4 regions of the Rhizobium sp. WSM409 genome follow, and region 1 is predicted to be linked to each of the others. Evidence: predicted binding sites of a transcription regulator. Region 1 holds the regulator's gene; each other region holds the start of a gene.

Region 1 (4,134 bases):
AAAACTGGTAGCGGCGCGCCGTCTTGATCGCGCATTCGAGCGCCTCGGCGCCCGAATTGGTGAAGAACACCTTGTCGGCGAAGGTAGCGTCCGTCAGCCGTTTTGCCAGACGCTCCTGGCCGGGGATCTCATAGATGTTCGACAGGTGCCAGACCTTGTCTGCCTGCTCCTTCAGTGCGCCGACCACATGCGGATTGCTGTGGCCGACGGAGGTGACGGCGACGCCGGCGCCGAAATCGAGATATCGCTCGCCAGTTTCGGTGATCAGCCATACGCCCTCGCCTCGCTCGAACCGCAGCGGGGCACGAGAATAGGTGTCATAAAGCGGCGCGGCTTCAGCCATGGCGCGATCTCCATCAAAGTTGCCGGGCAATGACTCCGGCTAAGGAAACCAGGCCCGAAAAATCAAAAATGCCGCCTTGCGGCGGCGAGTGGCACTATTTCCTTTTCGCGCTGCAATGTCAACAAAACGGCGCCCTTAGCGTATGCAGCACAGGTGTACAGCGGCATTTTCAGTCTTCAACAGGCATTATTGCAGAAATGCCACGCAGGGACAGCAAGTTGGGGAAAACTACGAATTCGATTCATCCGGATTCATGCGACTCTTGTCACGGAGTCAGGCTCACACTAGGTTAAAGATCAATTACTAGACTGCATGCGGCGGAACTAGTCACCAAAATTGATCAAGCGTTTCTTGTTTCGGAGCTCCCGGGACAACGGTGAGGGATTCTGCCATCACCAACGCAAAAGGTGGAGACAGGGCATGAACTGGACAGACGAGCGGGTCGAGAAACTCAAGAAGCTTTGGGCCGAAGGACTGAGCGCGAGCCAGATCGCGGCACAACTTGGCGGTGTCAGCCGAAACGCGGTCATCGGTAAAGTGCACCGGCTGTGCCTTCCCGGCCGTGCCAAGGCCGGCGGCACCAACACCGCGGCGCGAACGCCGAAGCGCAATACATCGGCGCCGCGCGCGCCGAACTTCGCCTCTCGCATCACCACCCGCACCGTCACCCGCCAGCAGGGCGCGACGATGCTGAAGGAAGAGATCGAGATCGAAACGATCGAGGAAATGGAATACGTGCCGAGAGGCAATGTGGTGGTGCCGATTTCCCGCCGCCTCGGCCTGACGGAACTGACCGAACGCACCTGCAAGTGGCCGGTCGGCGATCCGCTGAAGGATGACTTCCATTTCTGCGGCTGCGAGTCCCCCGACAATTCGCCCTATTGCGGTTATCACCAGAAGCTTGCCTACCAGCCGGTGAATGAACGCCGCCGGGCAGCGGCGCGGGCCAGCTGAACGGGCTGACCATCGTTAGAATGCAGAAAACGGGCCGAGTGGCCCGTTTTTTTATGCGCGGATGGAAGCTCAGGTTTCCCTCCGTCATGCTCGGCCTTGTGCCGAGCATCTGATCACCTCAACTACTTGAGGGAAAAAACTTTATTTTCAAATACTTCATTTGGCGTGCGCAGATCCTCGGCACAAGGCCGAGGATGACGTCGCGGGTTTTGCCAGGGCTCAGCAGGCTCAGATGAAAGCCCTCAGGCTTCCATCGAATAACCGGCGCCGCGGACGGTGCGGATGACGTCCTGCATGTTGGAGAAATTCAGCGCCTTGCGCAGGCGGCCGACATGGACGTCGACGGTGCGCTCGTCGACATAGATATCGTGGCCCCAGACACCATCCAACAGCTGTGAGCGGGAGAAGACCCGGCCCGGCGACGACATCAGGAATTCCAGCAGGCGGAATTCGGTGGGGCCGAGGCGGACTTCGCGGGTCTTGCGATGGACGCGATGGGTCTCACGGTCGAGCTCGATGTCACCGCATTTCAGCACCGTCGACAGCACCTCGGGACGGGCGCGACGCAGCATCGCCTTGACGCGGGCAACGAGTTCGGGGGTCGAAAAGGGCTTGACGACATAATCGTCGGCGCCCGTCGACAATCCGCGGACACGCTCGCTCTCTTCGCCGCGCGCCGTCAGCATGATGATCGGCAGACGCTCGGTCTCCGGCCGCATGCGCAGGCGCCGGCAGAGCTCGATGCCGGAGACGCCGGGCAGCATCCAATCAAGGATGAGAAGATCGGGCGTGCGCTCCTGAAGCCGCATTTCGGCTTCGTCGCCACGAAGGATGGTATCGACCTCGAAGCCTTCCGCTTCGAGATTGTAGCGAAGAAGCACGCTGAGGGCTTCCTCGTCTTCAACAACTGCAACTCTCGGGATCATGCGTGTCGGTCTCCTCGCGCATGATCCTTAAACCAGGGTGATTTAAGCAATGCATCCTGCGCAAATTTAAAAATTGGCTGCGACCTCTTTGCGCGCCCGGACGGGCGCGCACGCAAGCGGCGGGGTGTGGGCAGTTATTCGGTGACCGCGCCGACGGTGTTGGCGCTGTCGTCCTTCGGCCGATCGCCTTCCGGCTGCGCGCCTGTCGTCATGTAATAGATCGTCTCGGCGATGTTGGTGGCGTGGTCGCCGATGCGCTCGATGTTCTTGGCGCAGAAGAGAAGATGCGTGCAGCTGGTGATGTTGCGCGGATCTTCCATCATGTAGGTCAGGAGCTCGCGGAACAGCGAGGTGTACATCGCGTCGATCTCGTTGTCGCGTTCGCGGATCGCATTCGCCTTGTCGGCGGAACGATTGGTGTAGACGTCGAGCACTTCCTTGAGCTGGACGAGCGCCAGCTCGGACAGATGCTCGAGGCCGCGGGCGAGCTTGCGGGGAACGCCGGTGCTTTGGACGGCGATGACGCGCTTGGCAGTGTTCTTGCCGAGGTCGCCGACGCGTTCGAGATCGGCGGCGATGCGGATCGAACCCATGATTTCGCGCAGGTCCGCGGCCATCGGCTGGCGGCGGGCGATGGTGACGATCGCCTTGTCGCCGATTTCGCGTTCGGCGTGATCGAGGATCACATCGTCGGAGATGACCTTCTGCGCCAGCGCGGTATCGCCGTTGACGAGCGCCCGTACGGCTTCGGCGACCATCTGCTCGGCCAGGCCGCCCATTTCGGAAATCCGCCTGGACAGGAACTTCAGATCATCATCATAGGCAGAATAAATATGTGTCGATGCCATGGGGCTTTATCCTCGAATAACGGAAAGGCTTGGTGACGCCAAAATCAGCCGAAGCGACCCATGATATAGTCCTGGGTGCGCGGATCGTCGGGATTGGTGAACATCTTGTCGGTGTCGTTCTCCTCGACGAGATTGCCGAGGTGGAACATGGCGGTGCGCTGCGAAACACGCGCGGCCTGCTGCATGGAATGGGTGACGATGACGATCGTGTAGTTCTCGCGCAGCTCGTGGATCAGCTCCTCGACCTTGGCGGTGGCGATCGGGTCGAGCGCCGAGCAGGGCTCGTCCATCAGGATGACTTCCGGGCTGACGGCGACGGCACGGGCAATGCAGAGGCGCTGCTGCTGACCGCCCGACAGGCCGGTGCCGGATTCGTGCACGCGGTCCTTGACCTCGTTCCAGAGACCGGCGCGCTGCAGGCTGGTCTCGACGATCTGGTCGAGATCGGCCTTCGACTTGGCAAGGCCATGGATGCGCGGGCCATAGGAGACGTTTTCATAGATCGTCTTCGGGAACGGGTTCGGCTTCTGGAAGACCATGCCGACGCGGGCACGAAGTTCGACGACGTCGATATCGGGATCATAGATATCGTCGGTATCCAGCGTGATCTTGCCGGTGACGCGGCAGCCGTCGATCGTGTCGTTCATGCGGTTGAGGCTACGCAGGAAGGTCGACTTGCCGCAGCCGGACGGGCCGATCAGGGCGGTTACGGTGTTTTCGCGGATGTTCAGGTTCACATCGAATAGCGCGCGCTTTTCGCCGTAGTAAACCGAGACATCCTTTCCGATCATCTTATACGGGACGTTGCTCATCTTGTGATCCAGCGCCTTTTCAACTGCAGCTTCCGTCAACATGTTCATGATCTTGTAACTCCGTTTACCAGCGGCGCTCGAAGCGACGACGCAAGAGGATGGCGCCCATGTTCATGACGATCAGGAACAGGAGCAGGACGATGATGGCACCCGAAGTACGCTCAACGAAGGCACGTTCGGCCTCGTTGGCCCACATATAGACCTGTACGGGCAGAGCCGTCGAGGGATCGAGCGGTGTCGTCGGCGCGTTG
Region 2 (4,134 bases), 1.1 Mb from region 1:
CGTTGTTGCCGGCGAGAATGTCGCGACGGTTTCCGCGGCTCTCGAAGCCGAGGGCGAGACAGTTATCACGCTCGGCCGCATGATCGCCCGCGAAGAAGGCGCTGCCGGCACGGTCTACAAGGGCACGCTTGCCATATGAGTTCGCCGCGCAAACGCGCCGTCGTCTTCATATCAGGCAGCGGCTCCAACATGATGGCGCTGGTTGCGGCGGCAAAGGCAGCCGACTATCCGGCCGAGATCGTCGGGGTGATTTCCGACAAGGCGGATGCCGGCGGGCTTGCCAAGGCCGCCGCCGAAGGCATTGCCACATTCGCTTTTCCCCGCAAGGACTACGCCAGCAAGGACGCGCATGAGGCGGCGATCTTTTCGGCGCTCGACGAGCTTAAACCCGATATTCTTTGCCTGGCAGGCTATATGCGGCTGCTGACGGCGACGTTCATCCAGCGTTATGAAGGCCGGATGCTCAACATCCACCCTTCCCTGCTGCCCTTATTTCCGGGCCTGCATACGCATCAGCGGGCGATCGACGCCGGCATGCGGATCGCCGGCTGCACGGTGCATTTCGTCACCGAAGGCATGGATGAGGGGCCGGTGATCGGCCAGGCGGCCGTACCTGTTTTTTCCGGTGACACGGCCGAAAGCCTTGCCGCGCGTGTGCTCACCATCGAACACCAGATTTACCCGCAAGCGCTGCGGCTCTTTGCCGAAGGCCGTGTGACGATGGAAGGCGGCAAGGCCGTCGGCGCGGAGGCTTCGACCGCCGCACCCAAGACCCAGCTTATTTCGCTGATCGGCGACCGCGCTTAAGCCGCCAGCGCCCTTAACGGATGCAGCGTGCCGTCGCTGTAGACGAAGCGGCCGGCGCGGAAGGTGGCGCGGATGCGATTGATATCACCCGGCTCGACCACGACCAGATCGGCGCGCTGGCCGATGGCGATCTCGCCGCGATCCGACAGGCCGGCGGAACGGGCCGCATTGCCGGTCGCCATGGCAACGGCTGCCGGCAGGCCGCCGTCCACCATGTCGGCAAGCTTGAAAATGCCAGGCACGAAGGCAGCTGGATGATAATCGGCGGCGATGACGCTCAGCAGGCCGGCCCTTGCGGCATCGAGCGCGCTGAGATTGCCCGACATCGACTGGCCGCGCAGCGCGTTCGGCGCGCCCATCAGCGTCCAGAGGCCGCGGCGGCGCGCCTCTTCGGCCGCAGGCGCGGTGACCGGAAACTCGCTGATTGTGACGCCAAGATCGTGCATCTCGGCGACTTTTTCGACGCTGTCATCGTCATGCGAGGCAAGCGACAGCTTGTGCTTCAGCGACAGCGCGACGATCTCCTTCAGCTTGGCCTCGATGTCAGCATTGTTGCGCATGGCAATGCGCTTGGCGACGATCTCCGCCGCCATTTCCTCGGAGATGGCGCGGCGCTCGGAGATGCTAAGGATGTAGCTTTGCAGGTTGTTGTACTGGCCCTGACCCGGCGTATGGTCGGTAAGCGAGACCATGTCGATCTGATCGGCATTCAGCAGGCGTTCGAGTGCAGGCGCTGCGCCGACATTGGTGATCTCGTAACGGGCGTGGACGCGGTGGTCGATCAGCAGATCATCACGCAGGCGGTTGATGCCTTCGATCACCGCCGATGTCGTCTCCAGCGAGCGGACGTGGCCGTAGACGCTTTCGGTCGCAAAAGAGACGGCGGCAAACGCTGTGGTGACACCGGCGGCGGCAAGCTTCTTGTCGAGTTCGTGGATGCCGAAATCGATCGGCATCGTCGCGTTCGGCCGCGGGGCGATCTCGCGCTCGATCATGTCGCCGTGGAGATCGACGAATCCCGGCATCAGCAGCCGCCTGCCGCCATCGATGGCAGCACCGGCGACCGGCTCCGGCCGGATCTCGGCGATGACGCCACCCTCAACACGCACGGAACCTTCACTCACCACCTCGTTTGGGAGAACGAGGGTGAAATTGCTGAGCCACATGGGCTTTCTCCTGACCGCATCCGATGATTGACAAACCGCAGCGCATAGAACTGCTACGTGACAGTCGTATGAAATTTCGCGCCGTATCATCTTAAAGCGGAAACTTGCGCTTTGGAAATGACCCGATGCGCTCGCTCCGCAGATTCACGCTGTCAGCTTTGCCCTGTTCAACAAGGCCCATTGCAGAAGCACGATCGTCTTGACGTCGAAGATCTCGCCGGTTTCGATCATCGTCGCCGCCTCGTCGAGCGGAATCTCGAGGACTTCGATATCCTCGTGCTCCTCGTCCAGGCCGCCGCCTTCGGCCACGCGGTCGGCGATGTCGACGAGGGCTGCGAAGAAGTGGACCACTTCGGTGACGGCACCCGGTGAGGTGTAGGATTTGAACAGGAAGCGCGCCTCGCGCAGGCGATAGCCGGTCTCCTCCATCGCCTCGCGACGGATCGCCGTTTCGGGATGGTCATCGTCGAGAAGGCCGGCCGGCACCTCGATTATCCAGCTGGGATCGCCGTTGAGATGAACGGCGAGGCGGAATTGGCGGACGAGAACGACGAGGTCGCGCCTGGGATCATAAAGCAGAATGCAGGCGGCGGGCGTGCGGTGGTAGACTTCCCGCTTCAACCGATGGGTTGCGCCCTTGCGGTCGATATAGTCGAGCAGATAGCTGCTCAGCCGCGTCCACCCATTCGACAGGGTTTCCTCGCCGGCGATTTTCACCCGGGATTTCGGCTGCATCATGCTGCGTCCCTGCGAAGCCAGACCTTGTTGTCGTGCACGGCCGCACCGCCATAAGGCGCGACGGGGTCGGCGCCGGTCAAGACGTTGATGCCCTCGCCGTCGACATGCGCCTTGTTCGGCCAAAGGCCCTCGGCAATCAGCACGCCTGATTTCACTTCAGTGGTGATGCGGGCGTGGATGCGCAGATCGCCGCGGCTGTTACCGATGCGGACGAGATCGCCATGGGTGATGCCGTTGGCTTCGGCGTCGGCCGGATTGATCATCACTTCAGGGCGGCCTTCTTTCTGCCGGGAGGTCTTGGTTTCCGAAAAGCTCGAATTCAGGAAGTTGCGCGCCGGCGACGTGGCGAGGCGGAAGGGATGCTCGGGATCGGCGACTTCGATGACATCGACCTGATCGGGGAAGTCTGGAAGCGCTGCGTGCGGACCGAGCGCGCCGATTGCCGCCGGCGGTTTGTTCGGCGCCGGCTGATTGATCCAGTCCGGGCGAAAGTGGAACTTGCCGTCCGGATGGGCAAAGCCGTTCAGATAATGCGCTTCCTCGAAAGCGGGCTGGCGATCGAACCATTTGTGTTCGAGGAAATGATCGTAATCCGGCAGGCCGCTCGATTCGAGGATGCGGTCGACCATCTCGCGGGCGGTAAAGCCGAAGCCTGGGCGATCGGCGACGCCGAGGCGTTTGGCCAGTTCCTCGATGACGAAGAGATTGGTGCGCACGGTGGGCGGTGGCTCGACCAGCTTCGGTCCCAGCAGGATATGGTTCTGGCCGCCGGCCCGGTAGATGTCGTCATGTTCGACGAACATCGTTGCCGGAATGACGATATTGGCGATCTCGGCCGTTTCGGTCAGGAACTGCTCGTGGACGGCAACGAAGAGGTCCTCACGGGCAAAGCCACGTCTGACGAGGCGCTGCTCGGGGGCGATGTTGGCGGGATTGGTGTTCTGGATCAGCATAGCCGTCACCGGGCCGCGATGGCGCAGCGCCACGGCATCGCCGGTCAGCACGCGGCCGATCTGCGACTGGTCGAGCATGCGGATATCGGCATCCTTCATCGACCGGCCGGTCAGTTCGGCGCTGTTCATGCGGAAGATATCGCTGTTCGAATGGAAGGCGCCGCCGCCCTCATATTGCCAGGAGCCGAGAACGGTGGCGACCGAGGCGGCCGCATGCATGGCGACCGCGCCGTTGCGCTGGCGGGTGAAGCCGTAACCCAGGCGGAAGAAGGTCTTCTTCGTCGTGCCGACGAGGCTGGCGAAGGCTTCGATCTCCTCGATCGAAAGGCCGGTGATAGCAGCGGCCCATTGCGGCGTCTTGGTTTTCAGATGCGCTTCGAGACCGGCGGGATCATCGGCGTATCTCGCCATGTAATCGCGGTCGGCGTAACCGTCGCGGAAGGCGATGTGCATGACGGCGCAGGCGAGCG
Region 3 (4,134 bases), 1.2 Mb from region 1:
GGGACATGCGGTTGGGGATGATTTGATCCGGATCGTCTCGAACGCGCTGATGACCAGTCATCCCGAAGTCCTGACCGCAGCCCGGCTGGGAGGCGATGAATTCGCGCTGGTGCACGTTGGATCCACTGCACGCGAAGAGATCGAAGAGGCGATTCTGGCGCTGTTTGCCGAGCCCTTCAAAATTGACGGGCGAACGATCGAAGTTGGCGCAAGCATCGGAGCTGCGGCGCGCGATGGAGACATATCGCCTTTGGAGCTTCTTCGCAGAGCCGACATGGCGCTCTATCGTGCCAAGGCAAATGGCAAAGGTCAGGCGGTTGAATACGACCCCGAACTGGACCGGGAACGCATACGGGTCGCCGAGCTGGAAGGTCTCTTGAAAAACGCCATCGGCAGCGGCGCAATCGAAGCCGTTTTCCAGCCTCTCGTCTCTGCTTCGACCGGTACTGTCACCGGTCTTGAAGCACTGGCGCGCTGGAAAACTGCAACGGGAAACATCAGCCCGGAAATATTCATCCCTCTTGCTGAAAGATGCGGCCTCATCGATGCCCTTGGCGTCCATATGCTGAGAACGTCGATCGGGCATGCCAAGAGCTGGCCCGGTCTGACTTTGTCGGTGAATGTTTCGCCGATCCAGCTCTGCAATCCGGAATTTGCTGCCCAAGTGATCACGATCCTGCAGGAGTTGGATTTCAATCCAAACCGCCTGACACTGGAAATCACTGAGGGCGTTCTGATGACAAATCCGGATCAGGCCCGTCGGTCGATAGACCAGCTCAAGCGCGTCGGCATAAAGTTTGCTCTTGATGATTTTGGCTGCGGCTACGCCAGCATCGGTGCATTGCGGCAGTTTGGGTTTGATCGCATGAAGATCGACCGCTCGCTGGTGTCCGCTCTCGATGAAACCGCAAATGGCGCCGATATTCTTCGGGCAACCATCTCCTTGGCGACTGCTCTGCAGATTCCCGTGACCGCGGAAGGTATTGAGAATACCCGTCAGGCGGCGATCTTGCGAGACGCCGGCTGCGATCAGCTTCAAGGGTATATGCTCGGAAAACCCATGTCGGCATGCGACATATCCAGCAGGCTGCAAGAAGAGTCGGCCGCGTGATCTCGTAAAGGCCACGAATTCGGCATCGGGCCTGAGCGGCCCGGCATATCGAAATCCTGAAAACGACATTTCCAGGCATCGCTGCGGCAATCCACCACAGCCATGCGTCAATCTATCCCGATGTTTTTGCTAAGGCTTTGTTAAATCCGCGATTCAATGAAAAGGCCGTAACTGCAGCATTCGCGGCACGGCCCACGGTTGGTTGCGACCGTCAAATTCCGTCATCAAACTGTAATAAAACGCGCCTAGCCCGCCTGCTGTGACGGGAATTTCAGCGCCCCAGACAATGGACACCCCCTCCATGGCGCTGGTCTCGTTGTTTTTCAAATCCATTAGGGAAGCGCTTCATATGCTCAGCAATAAACTTCTTTCGGCCTGCCTCGGCGCCGGCCTGGTTGCCGCTCTGGCGGTTTCGGCGTCCGCCGCCGACATCACCGGCGCCGGCTCCACCTTCGTCTATCCCGTCCTGTCCAAATGGTCTGCGGACTACAACAAGCAGACCGGCGACAAGCTGAACTACCAGTCGATCGGTTCGGGCGGTGGCATCGCCCAGGTCAAGGCTGCAACGGTTGACTTCGGCGCGTCCGACGCTCCGATGAAGCCGGAAGACCTGACGACTGGCGGCTTCGGTCAGTTCCCGCTCGTCGTCGGCGGCATCGTGCCCGTCATCAACGTCAAGGGTATCAAGTCGGGCGAACTGAAGCTCACGGGCAAGGTTCTCGCCGACATCTACCTCGGCAATGTCACCAAGTGGAACGACAAGGCCATCGCCGATCTGAATCCCGGCCTGAAACTGCCCGACAGCCAGATCGCCGTCGTCCACCGTTCGGACGGTTCGGGCACCTCCTTCAACTGGACCAACTACTTCTCCAAGGTCAACGAAGACTGGAAGAGCAAGGTCGGCGAAGGGACCGCCGTCAACTGGCCGGTCGGCATCGGCGGCAAGGGCAACGAAGGCGTCGCCGCTTACGTCACCCGCGTCAAGGATTCGATCGGCTACGTCGAATACGCCTACGCTCTGCAGAACAAGCTGCCCTACGTTCTGATCCAGAACGCCGCAGGCCAGTATCCGAAGCCAAATGCGGAAAGCTTCTCGGCTGCTGCCGCCAGCGCCGAATGGACCAAGGCTCAGGACTTCTACCTGATCATGACCAATGCTCCGGGCGAAAAGGCCTGGCCGGTCACCGCCACGACCTGGGCGATCATGTACAAGGAGCCGAAAGATGCGGCTCGCTCCAAGGCTGCCTTCGCCTTCTTCAAGTGGGCGCTCGAAAACGGCCAGAAGGAAGCCTCTGCCCTCGATTACGTTCCGCTTCCGGAAACCCTGGTGAAGCAGATCGAGGATTACTGGACGGCCTCGTTCAAGGGCTGATCCTGACGAAACTGCGGTCGGGGCGGGAAGCGAGGCTTTCCGCCCCGAATGTCTTTGACACCCCTCAAAGCATCAGAGCGTACGGACATGAGCGAAGCAATGGCATCGCTGCCCGCCACAACCGCGGGCGTGAAGCGCCGCGACGGCGCCGCAGGCGATCGTATTTTTTACTGGATAGTTTTCGGCTGCGGCCTGTTTGTTCTTGTCGCACTGTTCACAGCGGCGTTCTCCATGGTCTGGGACGGGTTTCTCGCGTTCCAAACCTTCGGCTTTGGCTTCCTGACCGGCATGGAATGGGATCCGGTTGCCCAGCGGTTCTCGGGCCTAGTACCGATTTACGGCACGCTGGTCACCTCGGCGCTCGCCATGATCATCGGCGTTCCCGTGAGCCTCGGTATCGCCGTTTTCATTACCGAAGTTGCGCCGCGCTCCATTCGCGGCCCGATCGGCGGTGCCATCGAGCTTCTCGCCGGTATCCCCAGCATCATTTACGGCATGTGGGGTCTCTTCACCTTTGCCCCCTTCATGTCGGACTACGTCCAGCCGGTGCTGATCGACTGGCTAGGCCCGATCCCGGTAATCGGCGCATTGTTCACTGGCGCCCCGCTCGGCATCGGCATGCTGACGTCGGGCATCGTGCTGGCAATCATGATCATCCCCTTCGTCTCCTCGGTCACGCGCGACGTCTTCCTGGTCGTCCCAGCGCAGTTGAAGGAATCGGCCTATGCGCTTGGTTCGACCAAGTGGGAAGTGGTGCGCGACATCGTCATCCCGCACACCCGCACCGCGGTCGTCGGCGGCATCTTCCTTGGTCTCGGCCGCGCGCTCGGAGAGACCATGGCGGTCACCTTCGTACTCGGCAACACCCATAACATCGCGGTGTCGCTGATGGAGCCCGGCACGTCGATCGCTGCGACGCTCGCTAACGAATTTGCCGAAGCTTCGGATGACCTCTACAGGTCGTCGCTCTCGGCGCTCGGTCTCATCCTCTTCGTTGTCACCTTCATCGTTCTGGCGGCCGCCAAGCTCATGCTGGTGCGCATGGCAAGACAGAGGGGAGAGTAATCATGACCACTCATTCGGGTTCCCTATACCGTCGTCGCCAGATCGGCAGCATGATCGCACTGTCGCTCTGCGGCATCGCCACCGTGGTCGGCCTGGTCTTTCTGGTTTGGATCCTCTGGACGACGCTGATACACGGCTTGTCCGCGCTCAGCCCCAGTCTCGTCACGGAAATGACGCCGCCGCCCGGCGAAGATGGCGGCGGTCTCGCCAACGCCTTCATGGGCAGCCTGATGATGGTCGCTCTCGCTGTTATCATCGGTACGCCGATCGGCGTGCTGGCCGGCACCTTCCTGTCGGAGTTCAGCCGCGGCAAGAAGATTGGCGAGGCAATCCGCTTCGTCAACGATATCCTGCTTTCGGCGCCGTCGATCATCATCGGCTTGTTTGTCTATGAACTGGTCGTCCGCCCGACGTCACGCTTCTCCGGCTTTGCCGGCGGCATCGCGCTCGCCTTCATCTTCCTGCCGGTCGTGGTGCGCACGACCGACGAGATGCTGCGGCTGGTTCCTGATGTCATGCGTGAGGCAGCACTTTCGCTCGGCATCCCGCGCTGGAAGGTAACGGTCAACATACTCTACCGCGCTGC
Region 4 (4,134 bases), 810 kb from region 1:
TCTGTCCGGCAACCGCAACTTCGAAGGCCGCATCTCGCCCGACGTGCAGGCGAACTATCTCGCATCCCCGCCGCTGGTCGTCGCTTATGCGCTTGCCGGCACGGTGCAGACGGATCTGACCAAGGAGCCGATCGGCGAGGACCAGAGCGGCAACCCGGTTTATCTCAAGGACATCTGGCCGACCTCGAAGGAAGTTCAGGAATTCATCCTGAAATACGTGACCCGCGAGCTTTACGAAAGCAAGTATGCCGACGTCTTCAAGGGCGACGTCAACTGGCAGGCCGTTCAGATCCCGCCGGGCCAGACCTATGCCTGGGACGACAATTCGACCTATGTGCAGAACCCGCCCTACTTCGTCGGCATGGGCAAGAAGGGCAGCGGCGTTTCCGACATCAAGGGCGCCCGCGTCCTCGGCCTGTTCGGCGACAAGATCACCACCGACCACATCTCGCCCGCCGGTTCGATCAAGGCGGCATCGCCGGCCGGCGCCTACCTCATCGACCACGACGTCGCCGTTGCCGACTTCAACCAGTACGGCACGCGCCGCGGCAACCATGAAGTGATGATGCGCGGCACCTTCGCCAATATCCGCATCCGCAACCACATGCTCGGCCCGAACGGCAAGGAAGGTGGCTACACCATCCATTACCCGTCGAAGGAAGAGACCTCGATCTATGACGCCGCGATGCAGTACAAGCAGGAAGGCGTGCCGCTCGTCATCTTCGCCGGTGTCGAATATGGCAATGGCTCCTCCCGCGACTGGGCTGCCAAGGGCACCAACCTGCTCGGCGTCAAGGCGGTGGTCGCCCAATCCTTCGAGCGCATCCATCGCTCGAACCTGGTCGGCATGGGCATCATCCCCTTCGTCTTCGAAGAGGGCACGACCTGGCAGAGCCTCGGCCTCAAGGGCGACGAACTCGTCACCATCGAAGGTCTGGAAAAGATCAAGCCACGCGAGAAGAAGATCGCCAGGATCACCTATGGCGACGGCACCGTGAAGGAGGTTCCGCTGCTGTCGCGCGTCGATACGCTCGACGAGGTAGTCTACCTCAACAATGGCGGCATCCTGCAGACGGTTCTGCGCGACCTCGCTGCCTGATTTTTAAGACACTCACATGATAATGGCCGCCGGAGAGCAGTTTCCGGCGGTTTTTCTTTGCGGCGACAGTCTTTAAACGGGGCTCACGATGATTTGTTTTACGCAAGTTCCCGTCTAGCTACGTCTCACCCGTTCGTGACTTTTCGTTTGAACCCGGAAGGATTATTCGTACGTTCATATGTCAGGGCCTCCGGTTCCAACATGCCGTCGGCGCTGAAAAAGAGGTGCAGGTGAATGTCCCCCCGTTTTTTGATTCCGCTGATCGCCGGCGTTGTTCTCTCGGGCCCGTTGCAGGCCGAAGACGGCACACCGAAAGGTGTCGTCGAACTCTTCACGGCGCAGGGCTGCTCCTCCTGTCCTCCTGCTGATGCCGCTTTCCGCAAGCTGGTGAACCAGGGCGATGTCATCGCGCTCGCCTATCATGTCGATTACTGGAACTATCTCGGTTGGGCCGATACGCTGAGTTCCAAGGAAAATACCGAGCGGCAGTATGGCTATGCCAAGACAATGGGCCGCAGCAACGTCTACACGCCGCAGGCGATCGTCAATGGACGCGGCCATCTGGCCGGCGCCGATCTCAATGGCATCAACAGCCAGATCGACACCTATAGCAGCGAAGGCAATGGGCTGACCGTTCCGATCAGTGCCGCGATGCGCGGCGATGAGCTGGAGATCAAGATCGGCGCGGGACAGGGCAAAGCCAATGTCGTGATGGTCTATTTCGACAAGGAAAAGACCATCGACGTCGAAAAGGGCGAGAACAGCGGCCAGAAGATCTCCTATCTCCACAGCGTCACCAATGTCGAAACCGTCGGCATGTGGGACGGCAAGGCGACCAGTCTGACGCTGCCGGCCAGCGTGCTGCAGCGGCCGCAGCTCGAGGGCTGCGCGATTCTGCTTCAATCGGCAACCGCAGACGGCGATCCGGCTGCGATCCTTGGCGCGACCGTGGTGATGGCTGGCAAAAATATCTGAAATTTCATCCGGCTGCGGATGAAATGCTGGGGCGGCCCGGCCGAGCGTATTCGGGGCTGGGGTTAAGGTCGATACGCTCCGCCGGGCCCTTTGGCGCGCTGGCGCCAAACTGGAGCTCATAAATCTCCTGCAAATGAGGCGCTGTTTTGACTGAAATGCGGCGCTGCGGAGAAAGCGTTGGCCTGCCCAGCGCCCTTGCCCGAGAGACGCGCGGCGCTGTAGTGCGGCTGAATGTGACAGCCGGCACTCTTGCAATTTGCGGCAGCTCGGGCAAACTGTCACTCTCCTGTCATATGTGGAGGCCTTGTGAGACTGATGACAGATCAGCCGGATTTGCGACACGGCGAAAGCCGTTCCGTCGACCACAGTTCCTCAGTCGTCGTCGATCTCAGGGAATACAAGCAAAGCAAGGACCCGCTTCCGGTGACCTTCCACCGGCGCGAACTGGACGCGATCCTCTGGATCTACGGTCGGATGGTCGGTGATGGTGAATGGCGCGACTACGCCATCGATCACCTGAAGGACAGGGCGGTCTTTTCCGTTTTCAAGCGTTCCGGTGAAATGCCGCTCTTCCGCATCGAGAAAAACCCGAAGCTCGCCGCCAAGCAGGGCGCCTATTGCGTGATCAGCGTCAACGGCACGATCCTGAAGCGCGGTCACGAGCTGAACCAGGTGCTGAAGGTCTTCGACAAGGCCCTGAAGCTCGTCGACAAGTAAACCATATCAGCCGTTAAACAGCGTGCCGGGATAGGTCGACGGGTCCGGATCTGCGCTCATACCCTCACCGAGGGCGCGCTGCATGAACATCGTATCCAGCCAGCGGCCGTGTTTGTAGCCGGTGCCCTTCATCAGACCAACCTCCTCGAAGCCGGCCGTGCGATGAAGCGCGATCGAGGCGGGGCTGGCGCCGCCGATGACGGCTGCCATCTGCCGAAAGCCGAGGGTGGTGCAACGGATGATCAGTTCGGCGAGCAGCGCCTTGCCGATACCGCGGCCGCGGGCTTGCGGCGCCAGATAAATCGAATCCTCGACCAGCCAGCGATAGGCGGGACGCGTGCGAAAGGCCGACGCATAGGCGTAGCCGAGCAGGGTTCCATCCGCATCGGTTGCGGCAATATAGGGATATTGCTGGCCGACGATCGCCGAAAAACGCAACGCCATCTCGGCCTCGGAGGGCGGCACGATCTCATAGCTCGCGACGCCGTTCAGGACGGATTCGCGATAGATATCGGCAATGGCGGGAATATCGGCTTGTGTGGCGTCGCGCAGGAGGAAGGACATTTTGGCGGCAGGTCCGTTGGCGAGGATGTGTCTTCCTAAAACCATCCCGCGAAAGCCTGCGCAACAAAAAAGGCGGCCTAAGCCGCCTTTTCGATCTCAGTCGGTCCTGCTTATTTACGGTTGCCCATGAACTGCAGCAGGAACATGAAGAGGTTGATGAAGTCGAGATAGAGCGTCAGCGCACCCATGATCGCCTTGCGACCGGCCACGGCAACGTCATCGGCTTCCAGGTACAATTCCTTGATCCGCTGGGTATCGTAGGCGGTGAGGCCTGCGAAGATCAGGACGCCGAGCACCGAGATGGCGAACTGCACGGCAGACGACGCCAGGAAGATGTTGACGATCGAGGCGATGATCAAGCCGAAAAGACCCATCATCAGGAACGAACCCATCGCCGACAGATTACGCTTCGTCGTGTAGCCGTAAAGCGACAGCGCGCCAAAGGAGGCGGCGGTGACGAAGAAGGTCTGAACGACGCTCTGACCCGTGTAGATCAGGAAGATCGATGAGAGCGACAGGCCGACGAGCGCGGCGTAGACCGCAAAGGTCGTCTGGGCGGCGGCCACCGTCATCGTATTGATCCGGAAGCTCAGGAAGAACACCAGAGCGAGCGGCGCCAAAATGACCACCCACTTCAGCGGGCTCACATAGATCGCCTGACCGAAAGCGGTCAGCTCGCCATTGGCGAAGGCGAATTGGAACGACAGATATGCGGCCACACCGGTGATCGCCAGACCCAGCGCCATCAGGTTGTAGACCTTGAGCATATAAGCGCGCAG

Evidence for each region. Region 1 encodes PhoB, which activates phosphate uptake and scavenging genes when phosphate is short. Its sites were predicted from a motif close to TGTCATNNANCTGTCAT; they were not measured.
Region 2: AC25BC_RS06455 (alpha-D-ribose 1-methylphosphonate 5-triphosphate diphosphatase) is a predicted target of PhoB. The motif match lies at 2,031-2,047, and genes of this name have one in related genera.
Region 3: pstS (phosphate ABC transporter substrate-binding protein PstS) is a predicted target of PhoB. The motif match lies at 1,331-1,347, and genes of this name have one in related genera.
Region 4: AC25BC_RS20555 (DUF2794 domain-containing protein) is a predicted target of PhoB. The motif match lies at 2,351-2,367, and genes of this name have one in related genera.

The regions. Positions count from the first base shown of each region.
Region 1 covers NZ_CM172794.1:184,004-188,137, reverse strand. The annotation lists gene AC25BC_RS00945 (aspartate aminotransferase family protein) at 1-343, opposite strand, end outside; gene AC25BC_RS00940 (GcrA family cell cycle regulator) at 764-1,297, shown strand; gene phoB (phosphate regulon transcriptional regulator PhoB) at 1,540-2,223, opposite strand; gene phoU (phosphate signaling complex protein PhoU) at 2,358-3,071, opposite strand; gene pstB (phosphate ABC transporter ATP-binding protein PstB) at 3,116-3,931, opposite strand; gene pstA (phosphate ABC transporter permease PstA) at 3,948-4,134, opposite strand, start outside.
Region 2 covers NZ_CM172794.1:1,273,743-1,277,876, reverse strand. The annotation lists gene purM (phosphoribosylformylglycinamidine cyclo-ligase) at 1-139, shown strand, start outside; gene purN (phosphoribosylglycinamide formyltransferase) at 136-807, shown strand; gene AC25BC_RS06455 (alpha-D-ribose 1-methylphosphonate 5-triphosphate diphosphatase) at 804-1,973, opposite strand; gene AC25BC_RS06450 (NUDIX domain-containing protein) at 2,118-2,711, opposite strand; gene AC25BC_RS06445 (molybdopterin-containing oxidoreductase family protein) at 2,708-4,134, opposite strand, start outside.
Region 3 covers NZ_CM172794.1:1,373,468-1,377,601, forward strand. The annotation lists gene AC25BC_RS06920 (bifunctional diguanylate cyclase/phosphodiesterase) at 1-1,111, shown strand, start outside; gene pstS (phosphate ABC transporter substrate-binding protein PstS) at 1,461-2,483, shown strand; gene pstC (phosphate ABC transporter permease subunit PstC) at 2,571-3,548, shown strand; gene pstA (phosphate ABC transporter permease PstA) at 3,551-4,134, shown strand, end outside.
Region 4 covers NZ_CM172794.1:4,172,453-4,176,586, reverse strand. The annotation lists gene acnA (aconitate hydratase AcnA) at 1-1,099, shown strand, start outside; gene AC25BC_RS20560 (DUF1223 domain-containing protein) at 1,334-2,074, shown strand; gene AC25BC_RS20555 (DUF2794 domain-containing protein) at 2,390-2,791, shown strand; gene AC25BC_RS20550 (GNAT family N-acetyltransferase) at 2,798-3,355, opposite strand; gene AC25BC_RS20545 (Bax inhibitor-1/YccA family protein) at 3,466-4,134, opposite strand, start outside.